2 regions of the Halobacillus sp. ABD4_316 genome follow, and region 2 is predicted to be linked to the other one. Evidence: riboswitches for the same ligand, from Rfam matches in the RefSeq annotation. Region 2 holds a riboswitch; the other holds the start of a gene.
The links. Region 2 has a riboswitch for S-adenosylmethionine ahead of metK (methionine adenosyltransferase). Riboswitches for the same ligand answer to the same signal wherever they lie in the genome.
Positions count from the first base shown of each region.

Region 1: it holds a riboswitch for S-adenosylmethionine, as region 2 does, so the genes downstream of both, ACXAJH_RS03900 (methionine ABC transporter ATP-binding protein) here and metK (methionine adenosyltransferase) in region 2, are expected to answer to the same signal.

Region 1 covers NZ_JBSWZA010000001.1:717,946-721,102, reverse strand. Annotated here, with positions in the region: gene ACXAJH_RS03910 (iron-containing alcohol dehydrogenase family protein) at 1-717, opposite strand, end outside; gene ACXAJH_RS03905 (carboxymuconolactone decarboxylase family protein) at 815-1,162, opposite strand; SAM riboswitch class I at 1,339-1,440, shown strand; gene ACXAJH_RS03900 (methionine ABC transporter ATP-binding protein) at 1,515-2,558, shown strand; gene ACXAJH_RS03895 (methionine ABC transporter permease) at 2,515-3,157, shown strand, end outside.
Region 2 covers NZ_JBSWZA010000002.1:1,103,638-1,106,794, forward strand. Annotated here, with positions in the region: gene pckA (phosphoenolpyruvate carboxykinase (ATP)) at 1-1,292, opposite strand, end outside; SAM riboswitch class I at 1,543-1,649, shown strand; gene metK (methionine adenosyltransferase) at 1,878-3,074, shown strand.

The DNA of each region.
Region 1 (3,157 bases), on a different contig from region 2:
ACCGACCATACCGCCAGCCATAATAATGGTTTCCACAACTCTCATGAGGGCAGGTATGACGGCTTGCTGACGAACGGCTTCCACAGCTTCTGTACCATCTTGTATGAGAACATCCCTGCATAATCCGGCCGCGTGCAGCGCAATGTCTACGGAAATCGGTTTGGAGGCGAGAGACCTCGTGAGAACATCCGCTTCATACCATTTGGCGAGCGTATCGCCGATGCCGGCCCTGAGATAAGGTTCCGGGGCACGAACGAGCAGATCAGGCTCTACAAGCAGCATCCATGTACTACGTGGATAAATAATGTATTCCTCAAAATTCCCTTCATCATCGTAAAACACACTGAGCGGCGTCCAAGGTGCGCAGTTTGAGGCTAGTGTAGGAATGAGCACGACTGGAATATTCAATTGATCGGCACAGGCTTTTCCGAGATCAAGGACCTTTCCGCCTCCGATGCTGATCAAGACGTCACAGTCCCGCAGGGCTTCACTGAGACGCATGACCTCTTTATGGGAGCACTCCCCGTTATAGGCTTCCGATTGGACCGGCATCGTCAGCTTTGGAAAATAGGGCTGAGCAGCCTTCCACGACTGCTCACCGTGAATGATTCCTGCTTTTGCAAAGGCCTGGTTTTCCAACAATTCCGGTATATTCCTTAAAATTCCAGGCTCAGCTTTATAAATCGCAGGTGCTCCTTGTACAGTTACGTTTTTCATGGTTGATCACCTCTGGTAATGATATAGCCATCATTATCCAGATGACAGAATAATATGTCAATAACAAAACCGGGAGCAGGCCCCCCGGTTTTGCAGCTTAACGGTTTCGGAATTCCTGAAGAATGTTCAGACCTGTGGTGACGGCCTGACTCATGGCAGAGCCCCCGCCGTAAGCAGCTGATACACCCATCGTTTCATAAATTTCCTTGTCCGAACAATCTGCTTCGACGCACTGATCCATGTGATAGGCAATACTGGCTTCATCTCCATCTTTCACACTGATGGCAAGAGCCATTAAGTGCTTGGTACCTTTGCTGAGTTCTCCGTCTTCAAAGAACGAGCCGGTAAAGTGATTGTATTCTTTTGTGGCCTCCGGCAGGTGTTCGGTCAGGGTTTCAATGCCATTTCTATATTCTTTAAGCAGGTCTTCTCCTTGTTTGTTCATTCTTTCACTCTCCCTTTTCTTTGTTATTCCTTTTATTCCTTCCTCTTCCAGTCACTTAAACAACGTAATAGGCTTCCCGGCACATCCCTGTCCATTAATGAAATGTTGGGAAAATTGTTTACAAATGCAGAATGATGCGTTAAAGTTGTAAATCATAAACGAATAGCAACAACTAATTCTTATCAAGAGTGACTGAGGGAAAGGCCCGTAGACGTCACAGCAACCTTCCATGTGGAGTGGTGCTAAATCCGCCGGAATGATATTCCGGGAGATAAGAGTTTGGCTGATAGTTATGCGAAACTCTCTTCTTGATAAGGAAGAGAGTTTTTTTATTAGGTAAAGGAGGACGGTTATGATTTCCATCCAGGAGCTCAGTAAAATTTACACATCCAAGAAAAAACAGGTGATCGGGGTGGACAAGGTTTCTCTCGATATTCAGGAGGGGGAAATCTATGGAATCGTCGGATACAGTGGAGCTGGTAAGAGTACACTCCTCCGATGCATGAACATATTGGAACGCCCGACATCAGGAGAGGTTTATATCGATGGGATCGATCTGCTTTCTCTCTCCAAAAAGGACCTTAGAAAAGCACGACAGTCCATCGGCATGATTTTCCAGGGGTTCCACCTTGCTATGGGGAAAACGGTTTTGGAGAACGTGGCCTTTGCTTTGAAAGCGGCCGGTAAACCAAAACAGGAGCGCAATGATCGTGCCAGGCGTCTGTTGGAACTTGTAGGTCTTAGCGATAAAGCCGATCAGTACCCCGCTCAATTGAGTGGAGGGCAGAAGCAGCGGGTCAGTATTGCCCGGGCACTGGCCAACGATCCTAAAGTGCTGCTGTGCGATGAAGCAACTTCCGCACTCGATCCGAACACGACACAGTCGATCCTGAAACTATTAAAGAAAATCAACCGGGAGCTTGGACTGACCATTGTATTGATTACACACGAAATGGAAGTGGTGAAAGAAATCTGCGACCGTTGTGCGGTCATGGAAGAAGGAAAAGTGGTAGAACAGGGGGCGGCCTACGAAATTTTCGCCTCTCCTCAAAATGCTTTGACAAAGCGGTTTATTCGAACAGTGATCGATTTCCATGTTCCGGAAGAACTGCTGAAAAACAGCCGCGGCACCATTGTCCAGATGAAGTTTACCGGCGGACAGGCGGGAGATACGGTTGTGTCGGATCTGCTTCAGAACTATAAAATCAAGGGAAACATCCTGCATGGAAATGTGGATTATATACAGGAAAAAGCCCTCGGTACATTTGTTATGGAATTAACCGGTGACCCGCAGGAAGTCGGGAGAGCTGTGGAAAATCTGAAAACGATACTGGATGAAGTGGAGGTGCTGAATCATGATCGATCAGCTGATCAACCTGTGGCCCGAGCTGAATAAATCATTTATGGAAACATTGATCATGGTAGGGATCGGACTTGGCGTAGCCGTTATCGCCGGTCTGCCTCTGGGGTTGCTGCTATTTGTTACCGACCGTGACTTCTTTTTGGAAAACAAATGGATCAAAGGAGCTGTGGGCATTTTTGTAAACCTTGTCCGTTCCATTCCATTTATCATCCTGCTTGTGTTTTTATTCCCATTTACTAATTTTCTTTTAGGTACGACAACAGGACCGATTGCCGCCTCCGTTGCTTTATCGGCCGCAGCGATTCCTTTTTATGCAAGAATTGTAGAATCATCCGCCAGGGATATTGATAAAGGCGTCATAGAAGCGGCTATCGCATGTGGGGCTTCCCCATGGCTGATTATTAAAGATATCATTTTTCCTGAAATCAAGCCGGGCTTGATCAGTGGTTTAACGATAACAGCCATCAGCTTGATCGGGTATTCCGCAATGGCCGGCGCAATTGGCGGTGGAGGGATCGGCGACCTCGCCATCCGGTACGGGTATTACCGTTATGATAATTTCGTCATGTTTACAACGGTTATTGTGTTGATCGTCCTTGTTCAGGTAGTCCAGTACGCTGGGGATTTCCTGG
Region 2 (3,157 bases):
CCCCCTGACCAGCCTGTATTGACAAGGAAGACGTCCGTATTGAACTGGTCTATTTTCTCTCCGAGCATTTCAGCATATGCTGATGGAGCAAGCGGAAGGAAAGGGGAGCCGAAGCAGGCGGAGAAAGTCGCTTCCGGCTTGGTAATCCCTCTCTCTGTTCCAGCCAGTTTACTCGTATAGCCGCTTAGAAAATGGTACATCGCCTGTTCTTTTGTTAAACGGCTGATTGGTGGGAGGACTCCCGTGGCATCAGCTGTCAAGAAAATGATGGCATTTGGGTGGCCGGCAATACTTGGCTGGACTGTATTATCAATGTGATCCAGTGGGTAGGCGGCCCGTGTATTTTCCGTCAGGCTCGTATCGTCATAATCCGGCGCGTGCGAATCCGGCTGAAGGACGACGTTTTCCAAAACCGAGCCGAAATGAATGGCATCATAGATCTGCGGTTCTTTTTCTTTGGACAGGTTGATGCACTTCGCATAGCATCCCCCTTCAATGTTAAAGACACCGTAGGGGGACCAGGCGTGCTCATCGTCCCCGATCAGGCGGCGCTGAGGATCAGCGGACAGAGTCGTTTTTCCTGTGCCCGACAGACCGAAGAACAGAGCAACGTCGCCTTCTTTGCCGATGTTGGCCGAGCAGTGCATCGGAAGGACGTTCTTTTCCGGAAGCAGGTAGTTCATGACGGAGAAGATGGACTTCTTGATTTCCCCTGCGTATTCTGTTCCTCCGATGAGGACAACGCGGTGTTTAAACGAAACCATGATGAACGCTTCGGAATTCGTACCATCCACGTCAGGATCTGCTTTGAAGGTTGGAGCAGATATGACAGTGAACTCTGTGTCATGCTCCTCCAATTCGGATGCCTCCGGCCGGATGAACATTTGGCGGGCGAATAAGTTGTGCCAGGCGAATTCTGTAAGAACCTGCATAGGAAGGCGGTAGCGCTCATCCGCTCCTGCAAAACCTTTGAAGACGAATAACTCCCTGCGGTCTTTCAAATAATCGAGCACTTTATGGTATAATTTCACAAACGTATCATCGTCAATAGGCTGGTTCACAGCACCCCATTCGACTTTATCTTCGGTTACGTCGTCACGGACAATGAATTTGTCCTTTGGTGAGCGTCCCGTATAGGTACCTGTCGTAGCCTGAACGGCCCCTTTTTCCGTTAGTGTACCTTCATTGCGGTATAAAATCTTTTCCACTAAATGTGGAACAGATAATTGGTGGTGGACATGGTCCTGGGAAAGTAGAAGATTAAGTTCTGACAGTTGGTTTATTGTACTCATATGCATCGTCCCGCCTTTGCAGTTTAATAATGTGAGATTAGTATAACACATTTATTTTAATCGTCCATACTATTCAGTGGATTGTGGGAAAGTTTTCAACACTGCCATATTTCATGGCTGTTATTATCCTATGATGGTTTGAACAGAACGTTTATCCAGGTTGAATCTGGATGGAAGGGGTGCGTCGAAACCCGATGAATCCAATTGACATTAAACACGCTTTTCGATACGATAGCTGAGAACGGAAACTCTCTTATCCAGAGTTGGTGGAGGGACAGGCCCTTTGAAACCCAGCAACCGTCCGCAGGGACATGGTGCTAACCTGAAGCAAGGAGTCAGCTCCTTGGACGATAAGAGCGAAAGGAAGCAGCCCCTTTCCTCGGTATAGGAAGGGTTTTTTCTTTTTATAAGAAGGAAATGTCCATGACCAGGCCTTGCCGCCTGTTTATTATTTCTGACTGAGAACGTGCACGAAAACGTTTTCGGATCCAGGATGACACTATGAAATGAACTTATGTTTTTCTACACATACTGGTAAAGAGTTCCGTCTAATACTTTGTACTTACAGAAGGAGGAGTTTTTAGAATGCCAGCGAACCGCCGGTTATTCACATCAGAATCCGTGACAGAAGGTCATCCGGACAAAATCTGTGACGCTATTTCTGATGCTATTTTAGATGAAATTTTAAAAAACGACCCGAATGCAAGGGTGGCATGTGAGACAACAGTAACTACGGGACTTGTCCTGGTTTCCGGTGAAATCAGTACGAATACCTATGTTGATATTCCATCGATCGTGCGCCAGACGATTAAAGATATTGGATATACACGAGCAAAATACGGCTTTGATGCAGATACATGTGCCGTTTTGACGGCTATTGATGAGCAGTCCCCGGATATCGCAGGGGGAGTGGATGTTGCGCTTGAATCCCGTGAAGGGAAAATGAGCGATGATGAAATAGAAGCCATCGGTGCCGGTGACCAGGGACTGATGTTCGGCTTTGCCAACAATGAAACGCCCGAATTGATGCCGCTGCCTATTTCTCTTGCCCACAAACTTTCCAAGCGTCTTTCTGATGTCCGCAAAGACGGAACACTCGATTACCTTCGTCCTGACGGCAAGACGCAGGTAACGATTGAATATGATGAAAATGATCAGCCGGTCCGCGTGGATACGATTGTTATTTCGACGCAGCACGCTGAAGAAGTCACGCTCGAACAGATCCAGAAGGATTTGAAAGAGCAGGTGATCGGGCCCGTTGTACCGGAAGGCTATATTGATGATGAAACCAAATACTTTATCAATCCGACCGGGCGTTTTGTAATCGGAGGTCCTCAAGGGGACGCCGGTTTAACAGGACGTAAGATCATCGTAGATACGTACGGTGGATATGCGCGTCACGGTGGTGGTGCCTTCAGTGGGAAGGATGCGACCAAAGTGGACCGTTCTGCTGCATACGCGGCTCGTTATGTTGCGAAAAACATCGTAGCTGCAGGTCTTGCGGATACAGTGGAAGTCCAGCTCGCCTATGCAATCGGGGTGGCCCAGCCGGTTTCCATTTCCATCAATACCAGCGGGTCCGGCAAAGTGTCGGAAGAAAAGCTGGTGGACGCTGTGCGTGACTTGTTTGACCTCCGTCCTGCTGGAATCATTAAAATGCTCGATCTTCGTAAACCTATTTACCGTGATACGTCTGCCTACGGCCATTTTGGACGGACAGATGTTGAGTTTCCATGGGAACGTACGGATAAAGCGGAAGAGCTCAGCGGTCGTTTTCAATAAAAAAAAGCTGTTTCCTTGTTGGAGGAAACAGCTTTTTTTATTTTCACGAGTTGCACTAACGGCAGAGTACGCATTGATTTGAT